DNA from 4 places in the Kitasatospora sp. NPDC056181 genome. Region 3 is predicted to be linked to each of the others. Evidence: riboswitches for the same ligand, from Rfam matches in the RefSeq annotation. Region 3 holds a riboswitch; each other region holds the start of a gene.
What was found. Region 3 has a riboswitch for cobalamin ahead of ACFC1F_RS01430 (ribonucleoside-diphosphate reductase subunit alpha). Riboswitches for the same ligand answer to the same signal wherever they lie in the genome.
Positions count from the first base shown of each region.

Region 1: another riboswitch for cobalamin. It lies ahead of ACFC1F_RS18585 (hypothetical protein); the one in region 3 lies ahead of ACFC1F_RS01430 (ribonucleoside-diphosphate reductase subunit alpha).
Region 2: another riboswitch for cobalamin. It lies ahead of ACFC1F_RS30445 (HoxN/HupN/NixA family nickel/cobalt transporter); the one in region 3 lies ahead of ACFC1F_RS01430 (ribonucleoside-diphosphate reductase subunit alpha).
Region 4: another riboswitch for cobalamin. It lies ahead of ACFC1F_RS39865 (prenyltransferase/squalene oxidase repeat-containing protein); the one in region 3 lies ahead of ACFC1F_RS01430 (ribonucleoside-diphosphate reductase subunit alpha).

Region 1 covers NZ_JBHJUK010000044.1:26,444-34,112, forward strand. Annotated here, with positions in the region: gene ACFC1F_RS18570 (DinB family protein) at 1-341, shown strand, start outside; gene ACFC1F_RS18575 (hypothetical protein) at 386-601, opposite strand; gene ACFC1F_RS18580 (deoxyxylulose-5-phosphate synthase) at 663-1,004, opposite strand; gene ACFC1F_RS18585 (hypothetical protein) at 1,325-1,771, opposite strand; cobalamin riboswitch at 1,741-1,871, opposite strand; gene ACFC1F_RS18590 (hypothetical protein) at 2,273-2,656, shown strand; gene ACFC1F_RS18595 (hypothetical protein) at 2,775-4,064, shown strand; gene ACFC1F_RS18600 (roadblock/LC7 domain-containing protein) at 4,147-4,533, shown strand; gene ACFC1F_RS18605 (hypothetical protein) at 4,627-5,001, shown strand; gene ACFC1F_RS18610 (DUF6188 family protein) at 5,211-5,606, opposite strand; gene ACFC1F_RS18615 (NUDIX domain-containing protein) at 5,882-7,006, opposite strand; gene ACFC1F_RS18620 (MOSC domain-containing protein) at 7,117-7,659, opposite strand.
Region 2 covers NZ_JBHJUK010000102.1:19,751-27,419, reverse strand. Annotated here, with positions in the region: gene aroB (3-dehydroquinate synthase) at 1-286, shown strand, start outside; gene aroQ (type II 3-dehydroquinate dehydratase) at 295-723, shown strand; gene ACFC1F_RS30475 (AAA family ATPase) at 964-1,860, shown strand; gene ACFC1F_RS30470 (Fpg/Nei family DNA glycosylase) at 2,042-2,851, shown strand; gene ACFC1F_RS30465 (DUF3995 domain-containing protein) at 2,868-3,320, opposite strand; gene ACFC1F_RS30460 (RNA polymerase sigma factor) at 3,459-3,977, shown strand; gene ACFC1F_RS30455 (SRPBCC family protein) at 3,974-4,459, shown strand; partial or broken gene ACFC1F_RS30450 (ArsR/SmtB family transcription factor) at 4,664-5,005, opposite strand; cobalamin riboswitch at 5,087-5,278, shown strand; gene ACFC1F_RS30445 (HoxN/HupN/NixA family nickel/cobalt transporter) at 5,311-6,525, shown strand; gene ACFC1F_RS30440 (type B 50S ribosomal protein L31) at 6,632-6,883, opposite strand; gene rpmG (50S ribosomal protein L33) at 6,929-7,093, opposite strand; gene ACFC1F_RS30430 (M24 family metallopeptidase) at 7,418-7,669, shown strand, end outside.
Region 3 covers NZ_JBHJUK010000002.1:47,138-54,806, forward strand. Annotated here, with positions in the region: gene ACFC1F_RS01405 (ATP-binding protein) at 1-280, opposite strand, end outside; gene ACFC1F_RS01410 (helix-turn-helix domain-containing protein) at 514-1,365, shown strand; partial or broken gene ACFC1F_RS01415 (DUF397 domain-containing protein) at 1,374-1,610, shown strand; gene ACFC1F_RS01420 (hypothetical protein) at 1,724-2,200, opposite strand; gene ACFC1F_RS01425 (ribonucleotide-diphosphate reductase subunit beta) at 2,283-3,278, opposite strand; gene ACFC1F_RS01430 (ribonucleoside-diphosphate reductase subunit alpha) at 3,299-5,704, opposite strand; cobalamin riboswitch at 5,892-6,033, opposite strand; gene ACFC1F_RS01435 (glycosyltransferase family 39 protein) at 6,097-7,669, opposite strand, start outside.
Region 4 covers NZ_JBHJUK010000204.1:294-7,962, forward strand. Annotated here, with positions in the region: partial or broken gene ACFC1F_RS39855 (peptidase) at 1-753, shown strand, start outside; gene ACFC1F_RS39860 (flagellar hook-length control protein FliK) at 783-1,262, shown strand; cobalamin riboswitch at 1,371-1,446, opposite strand; cobalamin riboswitch at 1,524-1,669, shown strand; gene ACFC1F_RS39865 (prenyltransferase/squalene oxidase repeat-containing protein) at 1,774-3,549, shown strand; gene ACFC1F_RS39870 (hypothetical protein) at 3,546-4,766, shown strand; gene ACFC1F_RS39875 (CbiQ family ECF transporter T component) at 4,771-6,120, shown strand; gene ACFC1F_RS39880 (ABC transporter ATP-binding protein) at 6,117-7,669, shown strand, end outside.

The sequences.
Region 1 (7,669 bases), on a different contig from region 3:
TCGACGCCGTCGGCCGTGTCCCCTGGGGCGGGCGCAGCGAGGTGACCCTGCACGGCTCCCTCGTCCACATGATCGCCGAGACCCAGCGCCACGCCGGCCACGCCGACATCGTCCGCGAACTCATCGACGGCACCACCGGCCAGCGCCCCGACGGCGGGAACACCGCCCCCGGCGACGCGGCCTGGTGGCAGACCCACCGCGACCGCGTCGAGCAGGCCGCCAGGCAGGCCGCGGGCCAGGCCGCCGATCGGGCCGCGGATCGGGCCGCGGATCGGGCCGCCGTGGGGGGCGAGCAGGGAAACCCCTCCGGATCCCCGCTCACGCCCGCCCCGCGGAGCTGACGGCCGGGCGGGCCCGCACCCCTCACCCCGGGGTGCGGGGCCGGTCACGAGCGGGTGGCAAGCTCGCGGAACCAGCGGACGATCCGCGGGTACGCGGCGAGCGCGGAGCCGACGTGGTCGGCGCCGGCGATCTCCTCGACCGGTGCGTCGACGCCGTTGGCGGCCAGGCTGCGACGGCAGGACTCCGTGTTGGCGAAGGCCACGTCGCGGTCCGCGGTGCCGGCGTAGAGACGGACCGGGGCGCGCGGCAGCTCGCGCACGGCCCGGGCGTCCCTGCGCCGGACCGCCGCGATGACTGGGGTTCCCAGTCCCGGCCCGGCCCTACGGGAGCTCGCGGCGGACGAGGGACGCGGCGAAGGACTCGCCCGTCCGGCGGGCGTGGGCCATCCGCGCCCGGACCTCGCCGGGGGTGCGGGGGCGGAAGTGCGGGCCGCCGCAACGGCACTTGTGGAAGCGGACGCCGGCGTGCAGCAGCACGGAGAGGGTCCGCCACGCGGCGGTGTCGCGGCGGCGCGGCGCGGCGAAGGCGGAGCCCGTGTGGACCAGCGGCCGCGTGCAGCGCGGGCAGGGACGTTCGCGGGCGCCGGCGTGGACGTCGCCGTACTGCTGCTTGTACGAGGCACGGCAGGGCAGGCAGACGAAGGAGCTCTTGGTGTGGGCCACCCGGCGAGCCTACGGCCGTGCCCGGTGGTGTTCGACGGCTTTCCGAGCAGGCTCTCCACCTGCCCGGCCGGCAGGATCGGCACCCGGGTGCCCGGGCGGGCGCCGGAGACCTCGAGGCCTTGCAGGTGGTGACGCCGGCCGCACGGGAGCGGGGCCGCGTCGAGCGGGTCGAGGCCGTCGGGCGCGGCCGCCCTGACCTCGTCCGTCGTCGTCCATCCGATTTCTGAGCAGGCGTGATGTCCTGCTACTGTTCATCCCGTCGAGAGGGAACGTCCTCTCTCGGACAGGCGTCAGAGGTGCTACTGGAGCACGTCCTACTTTCAGTAGGAAGAGTCCGTTCGACCCGGGCCTGGCGCTCTACCCCGGAGGGGCCGTTCGCACTGGGAACGGCCCCTTCGGCGTTTCCTGGAGCGTCGCGCGGACCTCCGGGCCGTCGCCGCCAGATGTTCGAGGCGCGGCCGGACCTCCGCCCAGGCGCGGGTCTTGAGGCCGCGGTCCGGGCTCACCCGGAGCCGCCCGGCGGGCAGGTGACGTAGCGCCCGTCCGCAGCAGCGCGACCGTCTCGGCGGTGCCGGGCACGCGGGGCGCATGGATGTCGTAGACGCCCGCAGGGTCGGCTCGTGCGCCTGGACCACGGCCGCCCCGGTTGCCTCCAGGTCGGCGACCTCGTCGTGCAGCGCCAGTGCAACGTGCCGGGCGGTGTCGGCGAGCGGCTGGTCGTCGCGGACGAACGACCAGGCCGGCATGGTGACGGGCCCGGTGAGCATGCCCTCGCTTCCCGGGCGCTCGGCGTCCAGTGCTGGGTGACGGCTTTCGTTCCCACGCACCACTGCGGGGCAGTTCCGGATTCGCACCGGATTCCCTCTTGCGACGCACCCCGCCTGGCGGACGGGTGCGGACCGGCTGCGCCGCTCACCCTAGCCGCAACGGCCGGGCGCGGTACGCGGATCGCTCCTATCGCAGTCCGTGGCCGAAACCCTCCGGCGTGGCCGACAACCGGCCAAGGTCCCGGTCCAGGTGGGCCGGTGGGCCGGATCCCGGCGGCCCGCCGCGTCGGCTCCGGCCAGCACGTTCGACCGTCGCCTCGATCTGATGCGACGTCATAGCTTGGCTGAAATCAGACCCTTGTGGTGTGAATATGCCATTGGAATGTTCGTCATACGGAATCCGCCAGTAGCCTTCCGTGTCGAACCCGCCACTGCTCGTGGCGGTCCGGTCGGCGCCGGCCCAGCGTGCCCGGCTGCCCCAACCCGTCCGAAGGAGCCTGAGTGCCGGGTATCGACGAATGCCTGTCCGCGGCCATGGCGATCGCCGGTGCCCGCGCGGCCAGCCTCATCGACTGGAGCAGCGGACTCGCCCTCGGCAGCGCCGGCGTCAGCCCCACCGGCGACCACGAGACCACGGCCGCGGAGGCAACCGACTTGGTACGTACGGCTTTTGAGAGTGAAACCTTCACCGTGGCGGAGGACAGTCGGGCGCCTCTGCAGGACATCATCCTCACTGCGGGCCGCAGCTACCACCTGATCTGCTTCATTGACACCGTCTTCGACAGTCCACTCGTCCTGCACCTGTGGCTCGACCGGACCGAGGGCAACCTCGCCTCGGCCCGCTACCGCCTGCAGGCCCTCGCCGAGGAACTGGTGCTCGGATGACCGGCGTTCGGACGGCGAACGCGATGGCGGGCCGGCGCGGCGCGTCCCCGGCCCGGGGCGCCGTGTTTCGGCCAGCGGGCCGGGCCGCCGGCGCCCCGGCGGTCAGCGGGCGGCCCGCATGAACGACGTCGACGCCATCGTGCCCGGTCACGTCATGGCCCCCGGCCACGCCCTCGCCACTGGCGCGCCACTCAGCACCGATGAGGCCTTCGGCGCCGTCGAACGACTGGCCGACGAGCGCGCGACCGGCGCCCTGCACGGTCCCACGGGCACGCTGCACCTCGTCGACGGCCTGGTGGTGCATGCCGAGTCCGACCGCGCGCCCGACCTCGCCGCGCTGCTCACCGGCTGCGGCCGGATCACCCGGCAGGCCTGGCAGGAGGCCGTCCGCACCCACGGCCCGCACGGCCGGGTCGGCGGCGCCCTGGTCGAACAACGGCTCTTCACCCGTGGGGAGTTGGAGCTCTGCCAGCTCGGCGCCCTCTACGACGCCGCGTTCTTCGTGCTCGACGGCGCCGGGGCCTCGGCGGGCCCGTGGTCCTTCGAGCCGGGCGCACGGCACTGGCTCGGACCGGTCGCGGCGGTCAGCGCCCCGCGGCTGCGCCGGGAGGTGGAGCGCCGGCACCGGCTGCTCGACCGGATCTGGCCCTGGCCGCAGCTCGACACCGCACCGGTCCGCCCGCTGGGCCGGGTCGGCCGGACCGCCGAGGCGGGCCGGACCGGGGACGTCGGCCGGACCGGGGACGTCGGCCGGATCGGGGAGGCGGGTTTGATCGCCGAGGCCGGCCGGATCGGTGAGGACGGCCCGCCGCGTCCGGTCCGTCAGGCCGGTGCGTCCGGTTCCGTCCGCCCGGGCGGAGCCCAGGAGCGGTGCGCGGCCCCGGGCAGGCGGCCGGGCCGGCCGTGCCCGCCCAGTCGGCGTCAGCGCGAACTGCTCGACCACGCCGACGGCCGAAGAACCCCGGCGGAGCTGGCGCGGCTGCTCGGCCGCTCGGGGTTCGCCACCACGGCCGACGTCCGCCGCCTCGCCGCCGCCGGGCTGCTGGCCACGCCGGGCCGTGACGTCCCGCGGCACGCCGCCGGGTCGCGGTCCTCGGCACAGGCCGGACCGGCGCCCGGGGTACGGACCGAAGCACCGCCCGGGACTCAGCCCGGACCGCCGCCCGTGCCGCCGCCCGGAACTCAGCCGGCGCCGCCGCCCGGGCTGCTCCGCCGCGTCCCCGGCGCGGCCCTGGCGGGGTTGCTCCCGGTGAGCGCCATCCGCTCCGCCCGCCACCGCCCGCTCGCGGGCCATCCGCCGGCCCCGGTCCACCCGCCGGCCCCGGCGGCGGCCCGCCCGCCGACCGTCCCCGACCCGGACATCGCGCTGCTGATCCGGGTCCGAACCCTTCTGGAGGCCCGACTTTGAACAACTCTCCGCCCGCGACCCCGCTCTCACGGTCATGAGGCGGGCGCTCAAGCAGCGTGTCGGAAGGAGACAACTGATCGCCTTGGAGACCGAGCTGCTGGCCGAACTGCGGGCCCTCAGGCATCGGGTCCCGCACCTCGCGGGCGGTCTGGTGGCCAGCGTGGACGGCCTGTTGGTCGCGCACGACACCCACGGGGCCGAGCCCTCCGGTCTGGCCGCGATGACCGCCGCCTCGCTGAGCCTGGCCCAGCGGCTCGCGGACACCACCGGGCAGGGCGAGTTCCGGGAGTCGCTGGTGCGCGGCGAGTACGGGTACATCGGCACCTACGCGGCGGGCGGCAGCTGTGTGCTCACCCTGCTGGCGCACCCGGACGTGAACGTCGGCCGGCTGCACCTGGAGGCCCGCCGCTCCGCCCGGCGCATCGCAACCCTGATCAACGACTCGCTGACCCCCAAGGACCCTCCGTAGGCGCATCCCGCACCTTCCGGCCCCATCCGACCCGACCGAACCTTCCGACCTTCCCCACCCTTCCGATCTTCCGAACGAACTGGAGAAACCGACATGACGGACGCAGCCGGCGCGCTCAAGCAGACCATGACCGCGATCGAGGGCGCCCTCGGCGCAGCCCTCGTCGACTACAACAGCGGCATGGCCCTCGCCACCCTCGACGGCCCCGGAGGGTTCGACCTCAACGTCGCCGCGGCCGGGAACACCGACGTGGTCCGGGCCAAGATGCGCACGATGGACATGCTCGGGCTGCAGGACGGTATCGAGGACATCCTCATCACCCTCAGCAGCCAGTACCACCTGATCCGCCCGCTCACCGGCCGCGGGGGCAAGGGCCTGTTCCTCTACCTCGCGCTGGACAAGGGCCGCGCCAACCTGGCGATGGCCCGGCACCAGCTGACGAAGATCGAGAACGAACTGGAGGTCTGACGCGTCGGGCGGTGCTGCCGACCCGGCCGCCCGTCCGGCGGCCGGCCCCCCGCGTCGCGCGGCGCGGGGACCGGCCGGTCGGTGGCGTGGGTCGGTGGCGTGGGCCGGACGGCCGGTGGCGTCGGCCGGTCCGGCCCGGGACGCCCGGGGCCTGCCCGGGCTGCATCGGGCCGACCCGGGACGCCCGGGCCGACTCGGGACTTCCGGGCTCACCCGCTGGGCGTCGCCGGGTCCCCCGCCCACGCCACCTCGCCGCCCGCCAGCCCCGCGCAGACGGTGCCCTCGGGCGTGACGACGCTCCAGGGCGCGACCTGCGCGTGCGGCGGCACGGACAGCACGGCGTCACCGTCGAAGGCCAGCTCCAGCCCACCCGCCATGGTCACCCGGGCGGCGCCGAGCGTCCGGCCCACCAGGCCGAGCAGCGCGCCGGACGGGCGGAGGGTCAGGGCGGGGAAGAAGTGGTCCACCTCGGTGGGCGTCGCGAACACGAACTCGTGCGCCACCCGGACGGTCACCGGCCCGTCGAGTGAGATGTCGAGCCGGCCGCCGCCGCCGACCGCCGCCACCCGGCGGCCGGCCAGTACCTTCCCGATCGCGTTCTGCATGGGCCCAGTGTGGACCAGGAACACCGTTCTGGTCCGGTACTCCGGCGGTCCGGTACTCCGGCGGTCCGCCTCCGCCCGCCCGCCTCCGTCCGCCCGCCTCCGTCCGCCCGCCTCCGTCCGCCCGCCTCCGTCCGCCCGCCGTCGGCGCGCCCGTCCGCCCGCCGTCGGAGCGCGCGGCGCTGCGCGCGCCGGTCAGCCGTCGCGTGCGCCTGCAGGCCCGTCCGCCTCCAGGCGCATGCGACGGCGGCCTGCGGGCCGGCGCCCGCCGCCCTCCGTCAGTCCGCAGGCCGCCCGCCGACCAGTTCGGCCGGGCCGCCCGCCCGGGCGCGGGTGGCGAGGGCGGCCGCCGTCCGGGCCCAGGAGGAGCCGGACAGCAGCGCCCGGGCCCGGGCCGGGTCGCAGAGCCGCCACTCGACCAGCTCGTCCTCGGCCAGGGCGATCGAGGAGAGCTGTTCCTCCGTCACCGTCCCGCCGTCGAAGACGTACACCAGGACGGCGGTGTCCCGGCCGCTCGCCCGGTCCGCGTCCCGTCCGGGCAGCCAGTCGAGGGCCAGCAGCCGGCCCGGTTCGCACTCCCAGCCCAGCTCCTCGCGGACCTCGCGCCGGGCCGCGGCCCGGGGCAGCTCGCGGTCCGCCTCGATGCCGCCGCCGGGCAGCACCCAGTACGGCTCCTCGCCGCCCGGGCCCGGCCACGGGCGCAGCCGCACCAGCAGCACCCGCCCGTCCGCGTCGGTGAACAGCGTCCGCGCCTTGGCCCGGATCCGTGGGCGGGTGGCGATGAACGTCTCCCGGTCCAGCGGGGGAGCGGCGGGCTCCGCCGGGGGCAGGTCGGGCGTGCCGGTGAGCGTGACCCCGGCCAGCCGGGTGTACGCGGGCGGCGGCCCGGCCGCCAGGTGGTCGAGGGTGTGCCCGGCGGGCATGCTGTCCTCGAGTTCGAGCGGCCCGGCGTCCCGCGGCGCGCGCAGGCAGGCGCTCACCCGGCGGGAGAGCCGCGGCGGCAGGGCGTGGCCCGCCTGCTCGGGTGTCAGCCACGCCCAGCCGCCGACCTCCGCCGGGTCCGGCGTGAACGCGGCCAGCTCCTGGGGGGTGAGCGGGTCGCCCCAGTAGAGGTGCGCGGCGATCGGCGGCCGGTGGTCGTCGAGCGTCCAGTCGATGCAGGCCAACGGCCCGAGCCTGGGGGTGAACCCCAGCTCCTCCTCGATCTCCCGCACGGCCGTCCGGCGCGGGGAGAGGTCCCGCGGCTCCCATCCGCCGCCGGAGACCGCCAGCGGATGCTTCCGGTCGTACGGCAGCCGGACGACCAGCACCCGGCCCTGTGCGTCCGGGAACAGCACTCCGGCGGCGGCCAGCAACTCGCGCCCCGCACGACCGTCCAGGCCGCCCGCAGACTCCGACGTCACCACGGCAAGTCCCTCCGTCGAACCGGGTGGACGACCCCCGCCCGCCCGCCTGGCAGGACAGCCCCGCCCACCCCGACGGTTCCCCGCCGACCCGCGGGCCGAACCCGCCGTCAGACCCGTTCGAGGGGCCGGTGCGGTCCTTCCGGCAGCTCCACGGCGATCGCGTCGCCGGGCCGGACCACGCCGCCGGTCCGGACGACACCCATGATGCCGGCCCTGCGGACGACGTTCCCGGCCTCGTCCCGGCCGACGACCTGCTTCAGCAGCCCGTCCTGGAAGTTGTCGATCTGGGCGCACGGATTGCGCAGGCCGGTGACCTCGACGACCGCCTCGCCGCCGATCCGCAGCAGCGCCCCGACGGGCAGGCCGAGCAGGTCGACGCCCCGGGTGGTGACGTTCTCGCCGAGATCGCCCGGCCGTACGCCGAAGCCGGCCGCGCCCACCTCGGCGAAGAGCTCCTCGTGGATGAGGTGGACCTGCCGCAGGTTGGGCTGGGTCGGGTCCTGCGCGACCCGCGAGCGGTGCCTGACCGTGACCCCGGCGTGGACGTCCCCCTCCACACCGAGCCCGGCGAGCAGAGTGATGGCGGCCCGGTTGGGCTTGGTGAACGAGTACTCGCCGTTGCTGCTGACTGCCGTGACCGATCCGCTCATTCGGCGGCCC
Region 2 (7,669 bases), on a different contig from region 3:
CGCGATCTCCATCGGCATGGTCTTCGCCGCCGAACTCGGCCGTCTGGCCGGGCGGCTGGACGACGAGACGGCCGACCGGCACCGCACCGTGCTGGCCTCGGTCGGCCTGCCGCTCAGCTACCGCGCGGACGCCTGGCCGAAGCTGCTGGACGCGATGAAGATCGACAAGAAGTCGCGCGGCGACCTGATCCGCTTCATCGTCCTGGACGGCCTGGGCAAGACCTCCGTGCTGGAGGGCCCCGACCCGTCGCTGCTGGTCGCCGCGTACGCGGAGGTCTCCTCGTGACCCGGGTGATGGTGCTCAACGGCCCCAACCTCGGCCGGCTCGGCAGCCGCGAACCGGACGTCTACGGCGCCACCTCGTACGCCGGGCTGGTCGAGCGCTGCACCGCGCTCGGCAAGGAGTTCGGCTTCGAGGTCGAGGTGCACGAGACCAACTCCGAGCAGCAGATGGTGGAGTGGCTGCACGAGGCGGCCGACGGCCAGGTGCCCGTGGTGATCAACCCGGGCGCCTTCACCCACTACTCGTACGCGATGCGCGACGCCGCCGCCCAGCGGACCGCCCCGCTGATCGAGGTGCACATCTCCAACCCGTACGCCCGGGAGACCTTCCGGCACACCTCGGTGATCGCTGCGGTCGCCTCCGGGACCATCGCCGGGTTCGGCCTCGGCTCGTACGAACTGGCACTGCGCGCGCTCGCCGAGCAGCTCACCACACGGTGAGGCGAGGGGCGGTTGCCCTCGTCAGAGGCCCGGCGGCGGACTGTGCCCGCTGCCGGGCCGACGTGTAGTGTCCCCGCTGAAAGAAGTCGGGAGGTGACCGTGACGCAGTACGCCGGGGGTGGGCAGGTCCCCCCACGTCCCGTCGCTCCGCCGGCCCCGCCGTACCCCGGCACCGCGACCTCCGCGCCACCGCCACCCCCGCCGTCGGCGGGCGGGGCGCCGCAGGGCCCGCCGGGCTCCGTGCAGGCCACGCCGGGCGTTCCGCAGCCCGCGCCGGTGGCGCCGCTGCCGGTTCCGCCCGCGCCGCAGGCCGCCGCCGGGCCCCCGTACGGCGGTCGGCCGACCGTCCCGCCTGCCGGTCCCGTGCCTGCCGGTCCCGCGCCGGTGGCGCCGGGTGCACCCGTGCCGCCGCCCGCTCCGATGGCGCCCGCACCCGCACCGGCGGCCCCGACGGCACCCGCCCGGGCCGCCGCTCCCGCGCCGGTGTCCGCACCCGTGCCCGCCGGGGCCACCGGGCACTTCCTGCTGCCCTCCGGCGCACCCGTCCAGCTCCCCTCGCACCCGCAGCCGCACGCGCCGGCCGGGCCGCTCGCCGTGCTGCTGATCGGCCCGGCCGGCGCCGGCAAGACCACCGTCGCCCGGCACTGGGCCGAGCGCCGCCCCACGCCGACCGCGCACATCAGCCTGGACGACGTCCGCGAGTGGGTGCAGTCCGGCTTCGCCAACCCGCAGTCCGGCTGGAACAACGCGTCCGAGGCGCAGTACCGGCTGGCCCGCCGCACCTGCGGTTTCGCCTGCCGCAACTACCTCGCGAACGGCATCTCCTGCATCATCGACGACGCCGTCTTCCCGGACCGCCCGGCGATCGGGCTCGGCGGCTGGAAGCGTCACATCGGGCCCGGCATGATCCCGGTCGTGCTGCTGCCCAGCCTGGACTCGGTGCTCAGCCGCAACGCCCGGCGCAGCGGCAACCGGCGGCTCAGTGACGAGGAGGTGGCCCGGATCCACGGGCGGATGGCCGGCTGGTACAACTCGGGCCTGCCGATCATCGACAACTCGCACCTGGACGTCGCCGCGACCGCCGCCGAGCTGGACCGGGTGATCCTGGCGCGGCTGATGGGCATCCCGGTCCGCTGACCTGCCGCCCCGGGCCGTCGCCTTCGGCCCTCGTACGCGGCCGTCGTACCCGGCCCTCGTTCCCGCCTTCGTTCCCGCCCTCGTCCGGGGCCTTCGTACGGGGCCTTCGTGCGGCCGGGCTGTCGGTGCCGGCTGCGATGATGGACGCGTCCTGTCGAACCACCCGGGGGAGCCGACGCCCGTGCCGGAAGGCCACATCATCCACCGCCTCGCCGCCGACAGCGCCCGGGTCTTCGGGGGCCGCCCCGTCCGCGCCACCAGCCCGCAGGGCCGGTTCGCCGAGAGCGCCGGGCTGGTCGACGGCCGGCTGCTGACCGGGGCCGAGGCCACCGGCAAGCACCTCTTCCTCGGCTTCGAGGGCGACGCGTGGGTGCACGTCCACCTCGGCCTCTACGGCGGCTTCACCTTCGGCGAGGGGCCGGCGCCCGAGCCGGTCGGCCTGGTCCGGCTGCGGCTGGAGAACGACGACGCCTACGCCGACCTGCGCGGCCCCAACACCTGTGCGCTGATCACCGACGCGGAGAAGGCCGCCGTCGCCGCCCGGCTGGGCCCGGACCCGCTGCGCGCCGACGCGGACCCGGAGCCCGCCTGGCGGCGGATATCCGGCAGCCGGACGACGGTCGCCGCGCTGCTGATGGACCAGAAGGTGCTGGCCGGCGTGGGCAACGTCTACCGCGCCGAGGTGCTGTTCCGGCACGGCATCAACCCGCACCGGGCCGGGCGCGACCTCACCCGCGCCGAATGGGACGCGATCTGGGCCGACCTCGTCGCGCTGATGCACGAGGGCGTCGGCGCGGGCCGGATCGACACCGTCCGCCCGGAGCACACCCCCGAGGCGATGGGCCGTCCGCCCCGGGTGGACGACCACGGCGGAGAGGTCTACGTCTACCGCAGGGCCGCGATGCCCTGCCTGGTCTGCGGGACGGACGTCCGGACGGAGCAGCACGCCTCCCGCAACCTCTTCTGGTGCCCGGCCTGCCAGCAGGCCTGAGGCCCGTGACGCCCGGTCAGCCGTCGGCCCGGTCCCGCGCCACCGACCAGGCGGCGGCCGCGCCGGCCAGGCAGAGCGGCGTGTAGAGGGCCAGGTTGAGCGGGTAGAAGACGGACCCGGTGTCGGCCCCGATCCCGGTGGCCCAGACCAGCCCGGCCAGCCCGCGGGCGAGCATCCCGCCGGCCACCGCACGGGGCCCCCAGCGCAGCGCCACCGCGGGCAACCGGCGGGCCAGCCCGTCCAGCACCCCGCCCCGGGCGAGCACCAGCGCCGCCCCGGAGAACAGCGCCGCGGCGAGCGGCAGCACCACGGGCGGGGTGAACGGCACGTCGGCGTTGAGCACCGCCCGGGAGAGCGACGCGGAGTCGGCCGCGGGCCAGGTGCTGCCGGTGGCCCAGTAGACGTGCAGCAGGCCGTCGGCGGCGAGGACGGTGGCGACGGCGAGGGCGGCGGTACGGCGACGGTTCACGGTGGTCCCCCAGGGGATGCGACGGTGTGGCACCCCCAGGAGCGGCCCGGCCCGCCGGACGTTCCCGTGGCGAGCGTCACACCGGAAAGCCCCGGGAGCGAGGGAACGTCCGGGCCGTCCGCCGCCTCTGTTGCGGATGTGGATGGTCCCGACACCCGAACCGCGAGCGATGTCACCGCCCTGGTCCGCGCCGCCCAGCGCGGCGACCAGCTGGCCGTGAGCGAACTGCTGGAGCTGGTCACGCCCTACGTCCGCCGGCTCTGCGGCCCGATCGCCCTGGACGACGGCCCCGACGCCACCCAGGAGGCGCTGATCGCCGTCTTCCGCAAGCTCGGCCAGCTCCAGGACCCGGCCGCGCTGTTCGGCTGGGTCCGCTCGATCGCCGTCCGGGAGGCGGTCCGGCACGTGCGGCGGGTCGCCCGCTGCGTCCCGGCCGACCTCTCCGAGCTGCCCCGCCCCGGCGACCCGCAGCTGGCCACCGACATCGAGGACGTCCTCGCCCGGCTCAGCCCCGAACACCGCGCCGTCCTGGTGCTGCGCGACCTGGAGGGCCTGGACGAGCGGTCCACCGCCGACCTGCTGGGCGTGGCGGCCGGCACCGTGAAGTCCCGGCTCTCCCGGGCCCGACTCAGCTTCCGAAGGGCGTGGCAGCAGTGAGCACGCAGATCCCCTGGCCGGTGGCGGCCTTCGATCCGGTGCGCCGGCTGCACGTCGTCGCCGCCGTCACCCCCGGAGCCAGCGTCCGCGAGACGGTGATCGACGCGCCGTTCGACCGGGTCTGGGCCGCCGCGGCCGACCTGGAGGACGGGCTGCCGCGCTGGCTGCCGGACCTGCGTTCGGTCCGCCTCACCGCGGGCCCGGCCGACGGCCGCGCCGAGGCCCTGGTGGTGGGCCACAGCCGCCTGCGGGCCCGCTTCGACGTCGAGCTGACGCCGGGCTGGTGCCTGATGCGCAGCCGCTTCCTGCTCGGCGGCATGGCCGCCCGCCCCGAGCCCGGGGGCACCCGGTTCGCCTTCCTCGGCGCCTTCCGCCTCCCCGCCGCCGGCCTGGTGGCCGGCGCCCTGCGGCCCGCGACGGACCCGCTGGCCCGGCGCTCGCTGCGCCGCTTCGAACGGCTGGTGCGGGAGGGGGCGGGCTGACCCGGGCCGCCGGGCGGCCGCCGGCACGACGCGCTCCGGGTGGAGCGGGTGGGACGGCGCACGGAGTCCGCACCCGGCCGGGGCGGGTGCGGTGCGACCGCGCCGGGCGTTGGGTCAGCCGGCCGCGACGGCGGGCTCGTGGTCGGTGGTGCCCGTGGTGGCCGGGGAGGTGTCGGGCGCGGGCTCGTGGTGCTCGGCGGCGGCGCACTCGTCCAGCAGGGGGCGCATGGCGTCGTCCACGAGCCGGTAGCGCACCACACGACCGTCCTTGTCGCCGGTGACCACTCCGGCCGTGCGGAGCAGCCGCAGCGCCTGGGAGACGGCGGGATCGCGCATGCCGGTGGCCACCGCGAGGTCGGTCACGGCGAGCGGACCGGCACGGTGCAGGGCGAGCAGCAGGGAGAGCCGCCCGGGATCGGCGAGCAGCGAGAACCGCTCGGCCCAGGACCGGACGTGTCCGGTGTCGCCGATGGCGGCGATGGCCTCGCAGACCCGGTGCCCGTCGATGGTGCGCTGGCCCGCACGGTCGGCCGGTACGAGATGCATGCGGACATTCTTGCAGCCCCGGCCTGTGATCCTGGACACCTGCGCAGGTGCGCAGCCTTGCAAGGGTGATGCGCGGCCCCCTACGGTGTAGCCCGCCGTGGTGTTCGGGAAGACCGGTGACGGACCCTCAAGGTCCAAGTCCGGAGCGGCCCTCGCCACTGTGATCGGGGGAGTCGTCCGTACCCACGACGCCACTGGGCGCATCGCGCGCCTGGGAAGGCGGGTACGGAAGCCCCGTCAGCCAGGAGACCGGCCACGGCATCTCACGAACGTCATTCCACGAGGTGCTGGAGCGTGATCCGCAGATGACCCTGCCCGAAACCGCCGCTGCTCCGGCGGCGCCGTCCGTCCTGCCCACCTTCCGGTGGAGACGAGAGGACACCATCCGTACGGCCGGGCTGGTCGGGGTGATCCTGGCCATGCACGTGGTGGCGTTCGGGACGCTGATCTTCCTCGTCGCGCCCGAGAAGTACGAGGTCGGTACCCAGGTCTTCGGGGTGGGTCTGGGCATCACCGCCTACACCCTCGGCATGCGGCACGCCTTCGACGCCGACCACATCGCGGTGATCGACAACACCACCCGCAAGCTGATGGCGGACGGCAAGCGGCCGGTCTCGGTGGGCTTCTGGTTCGCCCTCGGGCACTCCTCGATGGTCGTCCTCATGGCCACGCTGGTGGCGGGCGGCGCGCAGCTGGCCAACACCCTGATGGACGACGAGTCGACCACCCACAAGTGGCTCGGCATGATCGGCACCTCCGCCTCCGGCGCCTTCCTCTACCTGATCGGCGCGCTCAACCTGGCCGCCCTGTTCGGCATCCTGAAGGTGTTCCGGAAGATGCGGGCCGGGCACTTCGACGAGGCGGAGCTGGAGGAGCACCTCAACTCGCGCGGCTTCCTGGCCCGGGTGCTGAACCGGGCGACCCGCTCGATCACCCGGCCCGGCCAGATGTTCCCGGTCGGCATGGTGCTCGGCCTCGGCTTCGACACCGCGACCGAGGTCACCCTGATGGTGATGGCCGGCTCCGGTGCGGCCTCCGGCCTGCCCTGGTACGCCATCGCCTGCCTGCCGCTGCTGTTCGCCGCCGGGATGAGCCTGTTCGACACGCTGGACGGGACGTTCATGAACTTCGCGTACCAGTGGGCGTTCTCCAACCCGGTACGCAAGGTGTACTACAACCTGACCATCACCGGGCTGTCGATCGCGGTCGCGTTCATCATCGGCACCATCGAGCTGGTCGGCGTCCTGCACGAGAAGCTGGACCTGACCGACCCGGTCAGCGGCTGGATCGCGGACATCTCGCTGGACAACGTCGGCTACGCGATCGTCGCGCTGTTCGTGGTGGTCTGGGCGGCGGCGATCGCCTACTGGCGGCTCGCGGGGGTCGAGCAGCGGTGGAGCCCGAGCGCGAAGGCGGCGGTGCCGGGGGCGGCGACGGCCGTTTCGGAGAGCGGCGCTTCGCCGACCGGCGCGGCGCAGTCCGTCACCCCGGAGGGCGCCACCCCGGGGCCGGCGAAGTAGCGGTGGTCCCCGCCCCGCCGCGCTGAGCGGCCCGCGGACGTGAAGCGGCGCCCGCCCGGCCCCCGTGAGGGCCGGACGGGCGCCGCTTCGGCGTTCGCGCGCGGGCTCAGCCGCGCCGCTCGCCGTACCGCCGGTGGAAGCGCTCGACACGGCCGGCGGTGTCCGTCGCGCGGGACCGGCCGGTGTGGAAGGGGTGGCTCGCCGAGGAGACCTCGACGTCGACCACCGGGTAGGTGGTGCCGTCCTCCCACTCGACCGTCCCGTCGCCGGTCAGCGTCGAGCGGGTCGGGAACGCCAGCCCGCCGGCCTTGTCGCGGAAGACGACCGGGCGGTAGGCGGGGTGGATGCCGGGCTTCATGAGGGCCTCCTTCGGGGGCGGGACGGGGGAGAGGAGCGGGCCGGTTCAGCGCTCTTCGCGGAAGTCGGCGTGCTGCCGCGCGACCGGGTCGTACTTGCGCAGCACCAGCCGGTCCGGGTCGTTGCGGCGGTTCTTGCGGGTCACGTACGTGAAGCCCGTCCCGGCCGTGGACCTGAGCCGGACGACGGGGCGCTGTTCGCTGCGGGCCATGGGAATCCTCCTGGGGTGGGAGGCACGGTCGCGGCCGGCTCTTTCGGGGGCCGGTCGAGGCCGTACGCGGGAATGGATGTCGTTTTCGTCTGCTCCAACGCAAGCCCCGCCCCGCCCATTCCCGGGCCGCCGGAGCGCCGTGACCCGGTCGGGCCCGTGTGCCACCGCCGCACGGGAAGTCGGCCCGTCCGACTTCCCGTGCGGGGGCCTGGAGCAGGGGGCGGCCGTGCCGGGGGAGGGTCCGGCCGCCCGGCCCGGGGCGACACGTGCCCGGGTGGGGGCGCTCGGCGGGCGGATCGGAGTGGGGCTCCGTAGGCTCGACGCATGTCTGATGCGTACGCGGGCCGGCGGGAGCGCCTGAGGGAGCACTGCAGTGCGTCCGGGGTCGATGCGGCGCTGATCACCCGGACGGCGAACGTGCGGTACCTGACCGGGTGCCCGCCGTGCGGGGCGACCTTGCTGCTGACCCGGGAGCGGGTGCTGCTGGCGCTGCCGGACGACCTTCCGCCGGACGACACCGGGGAGCACCTGATCACGGAGGACGTGACCCAGGTGCCGGTGGCGGCGGGGGCGGAC
Region 3 (7,669 bases):
CGGCGTCGTGCACCTCGATGCGGAGGGTGACGTCCGGGGCGAGGTGGAAGCGGACGAAGATCAGGCGTCCGCGCGGGGCACGGGAGTGCTGGACGGCGTTGGTGACGAGCTCGCTGACGAGCAACTCGCCGGTGGCAAGGAGGCGTTCGCCGGAGGGGTGCGGGAGGAGGAAGGAGCGGAGCTCCTGGCGTGCGGCCCGGGGGGACTTGCGGTGCCGGGGCAGCCAGCAGGTCTGCTCGGTGGGGATGGGGGAGAGGGAGGGGGAGACGGTTTCAGGCATGGCGGGGCCACCTCCGGGGTGTGCGGGTGACAGCGGCTGAAGAAGGCATGGGCATGCCCGGGTGAAGAGCCCGCCATGATCACGTTGTGTCTCTAGCGGACTACGTTGAGTAGCATGCTCCTGGGGACTTCTAAAGTGCAAGTCCCTACTTTGGAAGTGATCAAAGATTGTTGTCGATGCCGGGGGGAGGCAGACTGACAGCTCACAGAAGTGGGGAGGTCGCGGCGGTGCCCGTGAACAGGAACCCGACAGTTCGGCAGCGTCGGCTGGCCCGAACGCTCAAGGAGCTGCGGACAGAAGCGAATCTGACGATCGCCCAGTCGGCTCGGCAGCTTGCCTGCGCGGAGAGCAAGATCAGTCGGATCGAGGCTGCTCAGTCGGGTATTCGGCTGGTGGATCTTCGACTGTTGCTCGACCTCTACGGGGTGGCGGAGTCCGAGACGCGGAGTCGGCTGGAGGCCATGTCGCGCGAGGGTCGTCTGCGTGGATGGTGGGATCGCTACTCGGACACGCTGTCGCCGCTCTATGCCGACTTCATCGCACTGGAATCCGATGCGTCGGACATGTACAGCATCCAGACGTTCCTGGTGCCGGGTCTCCTGCAGACCGAGGACTACACGCGTGCGGTGGTCCGTGCCCAGATAGAGGATGCGACGGCCGAGCAGGTCGAGCAGCTGACGAAGGTCCGTCAGGAGCGTCGCGCGGTTCTCACGCGGGAAGCGCCGCTTCGCATGTGGGTCGTCCTCTCCGAATCCGTGCTGAAGCATCGGATCGGCGGCCGGTCGGTGATGCGCGAGCAACTCGACTGCCTGATGACGAGTGCTGAGCAGCCGAACATCAATATCCAGGTCCTGCCGGAGGAATCCGACGTTCACGCTGCGCTCTTCGGCCCTGTCGCCATCCTGAGTTTCCCCGAGGCGACAGAGACGGACGTGGTGTACGTCGACAGCCTCCTCAGCACGCTTTACATCGAGGAGCCGGAGGAAGTGTTCAAGTACACCAACCTGTTCCGCCGTGCCCTGGCGGAGTCGCTGCCGCGTACCGAATCGGTCGCACTCATCGAGCGTGCAAAGGACAAGGTCTAGAAATGAGTATGTTCCTGCCGTCTGCTTCCGCTGCCGGGCTCGAGTGGCGCAAGTCTTCCTACTCGGGGGCCCAGAGCGACTGTGTCGAGGTGGCCGAGGTTGTTGTGGCCGCGGCTGCCGGACGTGAGTGGCACAAGAGCAGCTACAGCGCGGTGCACGAGTGCGTGGAGACCCGATTCTTGACGCCGGGTGGAATGGGCGTCCGGGACTCCAAGGACCCGGGCGGGCCCGCTCTGCTCTTCGCGGCGGTGGTCTGGTGTTCCTCCCTCGGTGGGTTCTTGCCCGGCTTCTTCCCCACCTATATAAACAACAGTGGTGCCCCGCACGGGCTGTGGCCGTGCGGGGCACCACTGTTGTTTCAGGTGAGGTTGTCGACCCAGAAGAAGACGGTCCGCAGGATCACGCCCGGGGCGCCGGCGCCGAAGCCGAGGACCATGGCCTGGCCGATCGCGACGTCCGTCGGGTCGATGCCCTGGGACCAGGTGATCCCCGCGTCGCGGCCGGGGATGGTGCTCCCCGGGGCGTACGAACGGAACGATCCGCGGGCGTGGGCGATGAGGGTGCCGTTGCGGCGCAGTTCGGCGCGGCGGAGGCTGGTGGGCCTCAGCTCGTAGCTCCGGTCGCCGACGACGGCGGTCCGAGTGCGGTTGCGGGTCCGGCTCGTCGGCACGTGGTGCCCGTTGATGTTCATCGCGCCGTGGTCGCGGTCGGGCACCACCGTGACGGCGGGCATCCCCGCCCCCTGGATCCGCGCCACGACGGACGGCCGGCGGTCGTAGTTGATCTGTATCGGCCCGAAGGGGCCTTCGATCACACGCTGTTGGAGCTTGGGCATGCCTGGGCTACTCCTGAACACCGGGTACCAAACAGCGGAGCCGCCGTGACGGCAGCTCCGCTGTTCGCTGAACGATCTTGATTTAGAAGTCGTCGTCGAAGGCGACCGAGCCCTCGACGGCGACCTGGTACGCCGAGACCCGACGCTCGAAGAAGTTGGTCAGCTCCTGGACGTTCTGCAGCTCCATGAAGCCGAACGGGTTCGTCGAGCCGTACCGGATCGGCATGCCCAGGCGGGCGAGGCGCTGGTCGGCCACGGCCTGGAGGTACTCGCGCATCGACGCGGTGTTCATGCCGGGCAGGCCGTCACCGCAGAGGTCCTGGGCGAACTGGAGCTCGGCCTCGACGGCCTCCTCCAGCATCTCCGTGACCTGCTTGGCCATCTCGTCGTCGAAGAGGTCGGGCTCCTCCTCGCGGACGGTGTCCACCACCGAGAACGCGAAGTCCATGTGCATGGACTCGTCGCGGAACACCCAGTTGGTGCCCGTCGCGAGACCGTGCAGCAGGCCCCGGCTCCGGAACCAGTACACGTACGCGAACGCGCCGTAGAAGAACAGGCCCTCGACGCACGCCGCGAAGCAGATCAGGTTCAGGAGGAACGCGCGGCGGTCCTCCTTGGTCTGCAGCGAGTCGATGTGGTCGACCGCGTTCATGTACTTGAAGCAGAACTGCGCCTTCTGGTGGATGGAGGGGATGTTCTCCACCGCGGCGAAGGCCGCGTTGCGGTCCTCCGGGTCCGGAAGGTAGGTGTCCAGCAGCGTCAGGTAGAACTGGACGTGCACGGCCTCCTCGAACAGCTGGCGCGACAGGTACAGGCGCGCCTCCGGGGAGTTGATGTGCTTGTAGAGGCTCAGCACCACGTTGTTCGCGACGATCGAGTCACCCGTCGCGAAGAAGGCGACCAGCCGGCCGATCATGTGCCGCTCGCCCTCGCTGAGCTTGGCGAGGTCGGCGACGTCGGAGTGCAGGTCCACCTCCTCGACGGTCCAGGTGTTCTTGATCGCGTCCCGGTACCGGTCGTAGAACGACGGGTAGCGCATCGGGCGCAGGGTCAGCTCGAAGCCGGGGTCGAGCAGCATCTTGCGGTCGTCGGGGGTGCTCACTGGCAGGCCTCGCAGGACTCGGGGTTCTCCAGGGAGCAGGCGATGGCGTCCTGCTCGGCCTGGGTCATGGTGGGGGCGGGAACCGGCACGGGCGCGGCGGTGCGGGCGGCACCGGACGCGGCCTGGGCGATCCGGGTCGCCGGGCGCGAGCGCAGGTAGTAGGTGGTCTTCAGACCGACCTTCCACGCGTACGCGTACATCGAGCTGAGCTTGCCGATGGTCGGCGCCGCCATGAACAGGTTCAGCGACTGGCTCTGGTCGAGGTACGGCATGCGGGCCGCGGCCAGGTCGATCAGCGCGCGCTGGGGCAGCTCCCAGGCGGTGCGGTAGAGCGAGCGGACCTCGGCGGGCAGCCAGTTCAGCTCCTGCACCGAGCCGTTGGCGTCGCGCAGCGCGTCCCGGGTCTGCTGGTCCCAGACACCGAGCTCCTTGAGCTCACGGACCAGGTACGGGTTGACCTGGAGGAACTCGCCGCTCAGCGTCTCGCGCTTGAACAGGTTGGACACCTGCGGCTCGATGCACTCGTACACGCCGGCGATGGAGGCGATGGTCGCGGTCGGCGCGATGGCCAGCAGCAGCGAGTTGCGCAGGCCGGTCTCGGCGATCCGGGCGCGCAGCGCCGTCCAGCGGTCGGCCCAGGCGGGCGCGGCCGACGGGAAGTGGTCGATGTGCAGCTCGCCGCGGGCGGCGCGGGTCTCGCCGTACGCCTCGTGGCGGCCCAGCTGCTCGGCCAGGTCGGCGGAGCGCTCGTACGCGGTGAGCATGATGCGCTCGGCGATCAGCGTGGAGAGCTGCTTCGCCTCCGCGGAGTCGAAGTCGATCCGCAGCTGGAAGAAGACGTCCTGGAGGCCCATCACGCCCAGGCCCACCGGCCGCCAGCGGGAGTTGGAGGTGCCGGCCTCGGTCGTCGGGTAGAAGTTGATGTCCACCACGCGGTCGAGGAAGGTGACGGCGGTGCGCACGGTGGCGTCCAGCCGCTCCCAGTCCATGGCGTTGAGGAGGTCCTCGACGGACGCGCCCGGGGCCACGTGGGCGCCGAGGTTGACCGAGCCGAGGTTGCAGACGGCGGTCTCGGAGTCGTCCGTGACCTCCAGGATCTCGGTGCAGAGGTTGGAGCTGTGCACCGTCCGGCCGGGCAGCGCGGTCTGGTTGGCGGCGCGGTTGGAGGCGTCCTTGAAGGTCATCCAGCCGTTGCCGGTCTGCGCCAGGGTGCGCATCATCCGGGCGTAGAGGGTCTGTGCGGGGATGGTGCGGACGGCCTTGCCGGCCAGCTCGGCCTTGCGGTACGCCTCGTCGAAGTCGGCGCCCCAGAGGTCGACCAGCTCGGGCACGTCGGCCGGGGAGAACAGCGACCAGTCCTCGTTGGCGTTGACCCGGCGCATGAACTCGTCCGGGATCCAGTGCGCCAGGTTGAGGTTGTGGGTGCGCCGCGCCTCCTCGCCGGTGTTGTCGCGCAGCTCCAGGAACTCCTCGATGTCCGCGTGCCAGGTCTCCAGGTAGACGCAGGCCGCGCCCTTGCGGCGGCCGCCCTGGTTGACGGCGGCGACCGAGGAGTCGAGGGTGCGCAGGAACGGGACGATGCCGTTGGACTTGCCGTTGGTGCCCCGGATCAGGCTGCCGCGCGAGCGGATCCGCGAGTACGAGAGGCCGATGCCGCCGGCGTGCTTGGAGAGGCGCGCGATCTGGGCGTACCGGGAGTAGATCGAGTCCAGGTTGTCCAGCGGCGAGTCGAGCAGGTAGCAGCTCGACATCTGCGGGTGCCGGGTGCCGGAGTTGAAGAGGGTCGGCGAGGAGGTCAGGTACTCCAGCCGGCTCATCAGGCCGTACAGCTCGGCGACCTCGCGCACCGACTGCTCGCTGTCGCCGACCGCCAGGCCGCAGGCGACGCGGAGCAGGAAGTGCTGCGGGGTCTCGACCACCTTGCGGGTGATCGGGTGACGCAGCAGGTAACGGGACTGCACGGTGCGCAGGCCGAAGTACTCGAAGCGGTCGTCGCCCTTGGCGTCGATCAGCGCGTCGAGCGCGGCGGCGTGCTTGGCGACGAAGTCGGCGGTGACGTCGCCGATCAGGCCCTCGGCGTGGCCGACGGCGATCGAGGCGGAGAAGGAGACCGAGCCCTGGGAGACCGCCTCGTCGACGATCTCCAGCGCGAGCAGCCGGGCCGCCAGCTTCGAGTACTGCGGGTCCTCGGCGATCATCGACGCTGCGGCGTCCACGGCCAGCCCGCGCAGCTCGGCGAAGTCCGAGCCGGCGTGGCGGCCGCGCAGCGCGGCGGCGGCGACATGGCCGGGGTCCACCTGGGGAAGGTCGACGCTGCGGTCGGTCAGCAGCCGGAGCAGCGCACCGCCGGGGTCGGAGACCGTCGGGTCGGCGGGGGCGGAGCTGGAACCCTGGGCGGGCAGGGTGGCTGAGGCAGCGGTGGTCAAGGCGCTCTCTCCTGGCGGCGATCGGCGGCGGTGGATCGGGGCACCGGGCCGTTTGGGGCAGGGGAGCACGGCGCGGCGGCCGGACGGCTCCGCGCGACGGTGTCATCCCCGGCCCGCCCGCGAGGCCCGGAAGTACTGCTGTGCTGGAGGCCTCTGCGGGGAGGCCGGGCGGCACGCCGTCGGCAGGTACTCGGACTCGCGGACTCTGGTCGGAGCCGCCCGCACACCGCTGCGGGGCAGTCCCGGATTCGCACCGGGTTCCCCTGCGTCGACAGCAGGGACGAGCATACATCTAGTGGCGGCTGACTTTCGCGGCACCATATGTAGTAGCCGGTGTGTCGCGGGGCGTGGCCCGGCGCTCCGGGCTCTCAGTGCAGCAGGAACACTTTGTACGTGCCGGAATCGCCCGTCGGGGAGCTGAACTGAGCGATCAGTCGGTAGCGTCCGCCGGCCTTGACCGCCTCGCTGACGGCCCGGTCCGTGGCGGTGGGCGCGGTGCTGTCGAGGACGATCATGGTGAACCAGGCGTTGCGGATCGCGGCGACCGTGCCCTCGTCCCCGTGGTGCATCACCCCGGCGGGATCCCGGTAGTCGGTCCCCTTGCGGGCCGAGACCCACTGCTCGGGCTTGCTGACGGCGCCCAGGTAGTACTCGGGCAGTCCGTCGACCTCGGTGAGGTAGCGGCCCTGCGGGGTGGTGTGCAGGCGCAGCACGCCGAGCAGCCGGCCCGAGTCGGGCCCGTCCTGGTACCGCAGGGCCGACTGCTCCAGCCCGAGGGCGAGCAGCACCACCCAGACCAGGATGCCCAGCTGGGGGTTGCGGAAGTGCGCGCCGACCAGCCTGGTGATGCCCACGCCGGCCAGCGGCGCGGCGAAGAGCATGCCGAAGCCGAGGTGGCGGAACATCACGCCGGAGGTGCCCAGGCACGCGTACACGACCGGGATCAGCAGCGCCGTCGCGCACAGCGTCACGCTCAGTGTCGTGCGGCGCAGCCGGGACGCCGTGATCGCGGCGTCCTCGGGCGACTCGTTCAGCCGCTCGCGGAGCGAGTAGGCGATCCCGCCCGCGCAGGCCAGCACGGCGAACAGGCCGCTCCACTGGACCGCGGAGAGGAGGACCGAGCCGGCCGGGCGGGCCTCGTGGCCGGCCGCGGGGGACCAGGCCCAGACGTCGTCCAGCAGGCCGGACACCAGGAGTCCCCCGAGGGCGCCCGCGGCCAGGAGGAGGGCGCGCCCGGCGGCGGGCCCGCGGCCCCGGTAGGGCCAGGAGGTGATCAGTGCTAGGGCGGCCAGGACGGGCACCGCGATCACTGCGGCGTACTCCACGGCGGCCGCCAGCGCAGCCGCCGGCACGGCCAGCAGGACGGTGGCCACGGGGGCGCGGGCGGTCCTCACGACGATCCAGGTGGCGAGCGCCACCAGGGCCACCGCGAGGGCGTCCGGAGCGGCGTAGAAGCCGACGACCACGGTGGACTGCAGGACGGCGTACGCGGCGGCGGTGCAGATGGCCACGCGCTCGTTGAAGAGCCGGCGGGTCAGCGAGTAGAGCAGGGCGGTGGTGGCCAGCGCGAGCACGAGGCTCACCAGCCGGGCCCCGAAGATCCCGCTCGCGTTGGCGGCGGCGCCGGCCAGCGGGGGGTAGAGCCAGGGCGACCCGGGGATCTGGCCGATCAGGTCGGTCGTCACCGGGGTGCCGTGGAGCAGGTGGTCCAGCTGCTGGCGGCCGACGATCATGGCGACGGCCTCGTCGGGGTGCGCGGCGCCGAGCAGGCGCAGCGAGAGCGCCGCCTGGACGGCCAGCACGCCGAAGAGCAGGCCGCGGCCGATCCAGCGGCGCCGGGGGCTGGAGGCGGGGTCCCAGCCGGTCGCGGGGACGGCGGGGATCGTGTACGGCGCCAGCTGGACGGCCGGGCCGTCCTCGCCGTCGCCGGGGTGGGCGCGG
Region 4 (7,669 bases), on a different contig from region 3:
TACCTCGGCGACGGCACCACCGAGGCGTACGCGGGCGCGACCGCCAAGCTGCTGCTCGCCGTCGAGGTCCGCGGCGCGGACCCGGCGAGCTTCGGCGGCGTCGACCTGCCGGCCCGGCTGCGTTCGCTCCAGACCGCCGAGGGCCGCTTCTCCGACCGCTCGCAGTGGGGTGACTACAGCAACGCCTTCGGGCAGTCGCTGGCCCTGATCGCCCTGCACCGCACGCCCGGTGACGCTCCGTCGGCGGCCGTGGACTTCCTCGCCGGCAGCCAGTGCGCGGACGGCGGCTTCCCGGTCTCCTTCGGTCAGGCCACCTGCACCGGCGACCCGGACGCCACCGCGCTCGCCGTCCAGGCCCTCGCCGCCACGGGACGGGCCGACAAGGCGAGCGCCGGCCTCACCTGGCTGACCTCCCACCAGGGCGCCGACGGCGGGTTCGCGGCCGCCGGGGCGAGCGCCTCCAACGCCAACACCACGGGCCTGGCCACCCAGGCGCTGCTCTCCGGCGGACGCCTCGGGGCCGGCCTCAAGGGCTGGAGCCGGCTGGTCAAGTTCCAGCAGGGATGCTCCACGGACCCGGCCGTCCGCGGCGCGGTCGCCTACGACGCGTCCGGCTTCGACGCGGGCAACGGTGCCCGGGCCACCGCGCAGGCCGTCCTCGGCCTCGCCGGCACCCCGCTGACCACCCTCTCCGCCGCCGGCGCACGCCCCGACGCGCCCACCCTGGCCTGCCCGGCACCGGTCTCCCGCTGAACAGGCCCGTCCCCAGGAGGAGTTATCCGATGACCGACACCCTCACCCCGGCCCGTCCGGTCCGCCGCACGCTCGGGTCGATCGCCGCGGCCGCGGCCCTCACCGCCGGCCTGCTCGGCGTCAGCGCCGTCCAGGCCCCGCAGGCCCGGGCCGCGGCCTGCTCCGGGACCACCGGCGTCACGGTCGTGGTCGACTTCACGGCCGTCGGCGGCGGCATCCAGACCGGCTGCGCCCCCGGCGACCCGGCCAGCGGACTCGCCGCGCTGACCGGCGCCGGGTTCTCGTACGCCTTCCACCCGCGCTTCCCGGGCTTCGTGTGCAGGATCAACGCGCTGCCGACGACCTGCACCAACCCGACCGGCAGCGCCTACTGGTCGTACTGGCACGCCCAGCACGGCGGCCCCTGGTCGTACAGCAGCCTGGGCGCCGGCAGCTACAACCCGGCCCCCGGCGACGTCGAGGGCTGGTCCTTCGGCGCCGGCGCCCAGCCGGGCATCACGGCGCCCTGACACCCTGACATCCGAAGGCCCTGACGCCCGGAGGCCCTGACGCCTGGAGGCCCTGACGCCGGGAGGCACGCCGGCGCCCCGACCCTTCCGCGGAAGGGCCGGGGCGCCGGAATCCGGGCCCGGAACGGCACGACCGCCGCCCCACACCGCTGCGCGTTCAGCCCCGGATTCGCACCGGGTTCCCCCCTCGGCCACCGGGGACGCTACCGCACGGCGCACCGGGCGACGAGGCGATGTGACCTACCTGACGCCCCGTTGACTCTCCGTCAGCTGCCGTGGTCTGATGAACCGATTTTTCGCCCTCGGCATTCAGGGGAAGCCGGTCCAACTCCGGCGCTGACCCGCAACCGTAGACCCGCCAACCCGGTGGGTGAGCCGGAATGCCTGGACCGGGGGCCTGTTCACAGAGCACTTGCGTCGTCGCGGACTACGACGCGGTCAGGACGGTCCCTGTCCCGGGAGACCGTCGGCTGCGCCGTGTTCTCCCGCGTCGACCGACCAGGGAGTCGTCGTGAGGGTCAGCAGCAGTCGTACACGTCACAGGAACCGGGAACTCGCGTCCCTGGTGGTCGCCGGCGCCGTCGCGGTCGCCGCCTGCGGCACGGTCCTGCTCGGGCGTCCCGGAACCGCGGCGGCCGACCCGATCGAGCAGTGCACGGCGACGACGGGCGCGATCGTCGCGGTCGACTTCGGGCACTGGGGCGGTGGTGTCGTCCGTGGCTGCGACGCCCACGCGTCCCCCTCGGCGACCCCGAGCCAGACCCCGACCGCGAGCCCGACCGGGTCGCCGGCCGCCACCGAGCAGGCCGTCCTGGCCCTGACCGGCACCGACCTCACCAGCGTCCGGCGCAACCCGGACGGCACCACCGCGACGCCGGCCCCGCCCGCCGGAAGGAAGCCCGACGCCGCCAAGGGCAGCGCCTACCTCACCGACCCGGCCCGCCTGATCGACGGCCACTACTACGAGGGCTTCCCGGCCTTCGCCGACTTCGGTCTCACGATCGACGGGGCCTACGCGCTCGCCGCCACCGGCACCGACGACACCGCGCTGCGCAGGATCGTCGACTTCCTGGACCAGCAGGGCAAGGACGCGAGCGGGCGGACCGTCAACGACTGGACCGGTGTCGGCACCGAGTTCGCCGGCGGAGGCTCGATCGGCAAGGAGGCGTTGCTCGCCGAGATCGTGGGCCGCAACCCGCGGGACTTCGGCGGTCACGACCTGATCGCCGCCCTCGCCGCGGTGGTGTGCACCAAGGCCACCCCGGACACCGGCTGCGCCGAGTCCGGCAACTACACCTGGGCCACCTCGGTGTTCTCCCAGGCCCTCGGCATCATGGCGCAGCTGCGCGCCGGCGACACGGCCGGCGCCGTCGCCCCGGTCGCCTACCTGAAGAGCCTTCAGCACGCGGACGGCTCCTGGCCGAGCCTGATCCCGGCCACCGGCGACTCCGACGTCGACAGCACGGCGATGGCCGTCATGGCGCTCGCGCTCGTCCCCGGGGACGAGGCCGCGCAGGCGGTCGACAAGGGCCTCGGCTGGCTCGCCGCCCGGCAGCTGCCGGACGGTGGCTTCCCCGGCGCGGCCGGCGACTCGACGAACTCGGCTGCCCTCGCGGTCCAGGGCATGACGCTCCGCCAGGTCACGTACGGCGGGCAGATCGCCAAGGCGCTCGACTTCCTCGCAGGCCAGCAGAACGCCGACGGCGGGTTCAACGTCGCGTCCGCCGGACAGCAGGGTTCGGACGTCCGCGCCTCGACGCAGGTCCTGGGGGGTGCCACGGGCGTCTCCTTCGGCACGTTGTCCCGCACCATCGGCGGCACGCCCACGCCCACGCCGACCGGGCCGCCGACGGGTACGCCGACCGCGACGCCGACCGCGACGTCCACGGGTACGCCGACGCCTACCGGTACGCCGACCGCGACGCCCACGGGTACGCCGACGCCTACCGGTACGCCGACACCCACGGGGACACCGACCGCGAGCGGTTCACCGACGGCGGGCGGTTCACCGACGGAAACCGCCTCCGCGACGTCCACGGCCGTGCCGTCGTCCGGTGAGGGCGCGACCGCCGGCCGCCCGTCCGACGCCGTGCTCGTCGGAGACGGCGGCAGCACCGGCGCCCCGGTGCGCGGCGGCTCCGTCCAGGCCGCCGGTGGCAGTCTGGCCGGCACCGGCACCGACGCCCTGGTACTGACGGGCATCGCCGGTCTGCTGACCGTGGCCGGCACGGCAGGGGTCCTCGTCGCCCTCCGCCGTACGGCCTCCGTCCCGGGGCGTCACCGGTGAGCCGGCGGCTGGGCCGGCTGGGCCGGCTCACCGGAGCGGCGGTCCTGACGTTCGCCCTCGCCTCGGGTGGCGTCGGGCTGGGGACGGCCCCGGCGTCCGCGGCGCCGACGCCGATCGAACAGTGCACCACCACCTCGGGCGTGGTGCTCGCCGTCGACTTCAGCCGGTGGGGCGGCCCGCTGCTGCGCTCCTGCGGGACCACCCCGACGACCGGGTACGCCCTGCTCAACCAGGGCGGCTGGAAGACCACCGGGACGGGGCACGACGGCCCGGCGTTCATCTGCCGGATCGGGTACAGCGGCTTCCAGGGCGGCAAGCAGTACCCCGCTCCGGACCAGGAGAAGTGCGTCCTGACGCCCCCGGCCACGGCCTACTGGTCGTACTGGCACGCCGATCCGGGCCAGAACGACTGGTCCTACAGCCAGCTCGGCGCGATGAGCTACCAGCCGAAGCCGGGCAGCGTCGACCTGTGGATCTTCGGTGGCACGAACATCGAGGGCACCGAGGGGCGTCCGGCCATCTCGCCGGACTCCGTGCGCGCCCGGAACACCAGCCCGGGCGGCGCCGCCTCCACCCCCGAACCGCCCCGACCGCCGGCCGGCGGGGGAGGGGCAGCCGGTGGTGGCTCCGGTGGGACGAGCGGTGGGAACGGCACCGGCACCGGTGGGAACGGCACCGGCACCGGTGGGAACGGCACCGGCACCGGCGGGAACGGCGGAGGTTCCGCGGGCGCGAACGGTGGATCCTCGTCCGGTACCGGATCGTCCGGCAGCTCGTCCGGCAGCTCGTCCGGCGGCAACAACGGTGGTTCGTCCGGCGCCACGAAACGTCCGTCCTCGGGCGGTGGCACGGGCGGATCGTCCGGCGCCACGGGCGGGCGGACGGCATCGGTGAGCCCGTCGGCCGAGGCCCCCGCACCGGCGGACCCGGAGACACCGGCCGCCGAGGCGACCGCCCCGCCGGCCGGGACGCCCTCCGCACAGCCGTCCGACACGCCGTCCGTGGAAGCCGGCGCCGCCGCGACGCCCACCGCTGCCGACGGTCCGTCGCCCTCCGTGGAGGCCGGCGGGCCGAGGGTGGTGGACGCGGCCCCGGCCGCCGACACCCCGCACGACCCCGGCTCGATGGTGCCGGCCGCGGTCGGGGCCGTCCTCGTGGTGGTGCTGGGCGTGGTCACCGCCGTCACCGCGCGCCGCCGCCGTCGACAGGCCGAGTGATCCGGTGAGCATCGTCGTCAAGCCCGGCGCCGGCTCCCCGCCCGCCGCCGACTCCCCGCCCGCCGCCCCCGGCCGGAGCGCGGGGAGCCGGCGCAGCCCGCGGGACCTGCACCCGCTGGCCTGGTGGGCCTGGGCGCTGGCCCTGGCGACGGCGGCCAGCCGTACCACCAACCCGCTCCTGCTCCTGCTCGTCCTCGCGGTGCTCGGCTACGTGGTCACGGCCCGCCGGACCGAGGCCCCGTGGGCACGAGGGTTCACGTACTACCTGTGGGTGGCGCTGACCGTGGTGGCGATCCGGGTGGTCTTCCGCTGCGTGTTCGCCACCGGCATCACCCCGCAGGACCACCTGCTCTTCTCCCTGCCGCACATCCCCACCCCCGCCTGGTACGCGGGCATCGAGATCGGCGGACCGGTCTCCCTGGAGGCCACGCTCTCCGCGGCCTTCGACGGGCTGCGGCTGGCCTGCCTGATCTGCTGCATCGGCGCCGCCAACACCCTGGCCAACCCCAAACGGGCCCTGCGGGTCCTGCCCGGCGCCCTGTACGAGCTCGGCGTCGCCGTGACGGTCTCGCTCAGCGTCGCCCCGCAGCTCGTGCAGAGCGTCCAACGCGTCGCCCGGGCACGGCGGTTGCGTGCCGGGCGGCAGAAGGGCGTCCGCGCGCTGCGCAGCATCGTGGTACCGGTTCTGGAGGACGCGCTGGAGCGCTCGCTGCACCTGGCCGCCGCGATGGACTCACGCGGCTACGGACGCTCCGGCACCGCCTCCCGCCGCTCCCGCCGGCTCACCGGCGCCCTGATGCTTCTCGGCATGTGCGGCCTGTGCGCCGGGGTGTACGGGCTGCTGGACGGGACGGCCCCCGCGGCGCTCGGACTTCCGGCCTTCCTCGTGGGCGCCGTCCTGTGCGTGGCGGGTCTGCTGCTCGGCGGGCGGCGGGTCCGGCGCACCACCTACCGGCCCGATCGCTGGCGGGCCGCCGAGTGCGGTGTCGCCGGGTGCGGTGTGACCGCCGCCGTCCTGCTGTTCGCCACGGTCGGCTACGACGCCACCGACCTCAACCCCTCCCTGTACCCGCTGGCCTGGCCGACGCTGCCGCTCGTCCCGGTGCTCGCCCTGCTTCTGGCGGGCGCAGCGGGGATCGTCTCGCCGCCGCCCGGCCGCACCCCCGAACCCGGCTCCGTGCCCGGCCGTACGCCCGCACCCGCCTCCGCGCCCGCCCCCGCGCCCGCCTCCACCTCCACCTCCGCCTCCGCGCCCGCTTCCGCCCCCGTGCCCGGTCAGCGCCTGACCGCGCGCACCGGTGGCGACACCCGAACCACCGGCACCGACCGCACGACCTCCGAGGTGAGCACGTGATCCGATTCGACCAGGTCAGCGTGGTGTACGACGGCGAGAGCACGCCCGTCCTGCGCGATGTCGACCTGCACATCCCGGAGGGCGAGCTCTGCCTGGTGGTCGGCCGCACCGGCGTCGGAAAGTCGACCCTGCTCGGCGCCGTCAACGGCCTCGTGCCGCACTTCACCGGCGGCACGCTGCGCGGCCGGGTCAGCGTGGACGGCCGGGACACCGCGCACCATCCGCCGCGCGAACTGGCCGACGTGGTGGGCGTGGTGGGCCAGGACCCGTCGGCGGGCTTCGTCACCGACACGGTGGAGGAGGAACTCGCCTACGCCATGGAGCAGTTGGCCATCCCGCCGGAGGTGATGCGCAAGCGCGTCGAGGAGACCCTCGACCTGCTCGGCCTGGCCGACCTGCGCCACCGCGCCCTGCACGAGCTGTCCGGCGGCCAGCAGCAGCGCGTCGCCATCGGCTCCGTCCTCACCGCCCACCCCCGCGTCCTCGTGCTGGACGAGCCGACCTCGGCCCTCGATCCGACCGCCGCCGAGGAGGTGCTCGCCGCCGTCACCCGGCTGGTGCACGACCTCGGCGTCACCGTCCTGCTCGCCGAGCACCGCCTGGAGCGCGTCGTCCAGTACGCCGACCGCGTCGCCTACCTGGCCGGCGACAGAACCGTCGTGCACGGGCCGCCCGCCGAGATCTTCCGGGACACCGCGATCGCACCGCCCGTCGTCGGCCTCGGCCGGCTCGCCGGCTGGCGGCCGCTGCCGCTGTCCGTCCGCGACGCCCGCCGTGCCGCCGCGCCGTTGCGGGAACGGCTCGCCGACGTGCCGGTTCCCCCGCCGCGCCGGGCAGCGGTGGCGGGGGAACCGGTGCTGGACGCCCGGGGGGTGGTCGTCCGCTACGGGCCGGTGGCCGCCGTCCGTGAGGTCGGCCTGGAGCTGCGCGCCGGTCAGGTCACCGCGCTGATGGGCCGCAACGGCTCCGGCAAGTCCTCGCTCCTCTGGGCCCTCCAGGGCTCCGGGCCCCGCCAGGGCGGCAGCGTGAAGGTCGTCGGGACGGAGGGCGGGCCGGCGCAGGATCCGAAACGCCTCCCCGCAGCCCGGGCCCGCCAACTGGTCGGGCTCGTCCCGCAGACCCCCACCGACCTGCTGTACCTGGAGTCGGTCGCGCAGGAACTCGCCCAGGGCGACCTGGAGTCCGGTCGGGACGCCGGGCCGACCGCGCGGCAGGTCCTCGACCGGCTCGCCCCCGGAATCCCGGACGACACCCACCCCCGGGACCTCTCGGAGGGGCAGAAGCTGGCCCTGGTGCTGGCGATCCAACTGACCGCCGCACCACGGGTGGTGCTGCTGGACGAGCCCACCCGCGGGCTCGACTACCAGGCGAAGGCGGCGCTCACCGGCATCGTGGACGCCCTCGCCGCGGAGGGCCGCACGGTCGTGGTCTCCACCCACGACGTCGAGTTCGTCGCCTCCGCCGCCGACCGGGTCGTCGTGATGGCCGAGGGCGAGGTCGTCGCCGACGGCCCCACCGCCGAGGTCATCGTCGCCTCGCCCACCTTCGC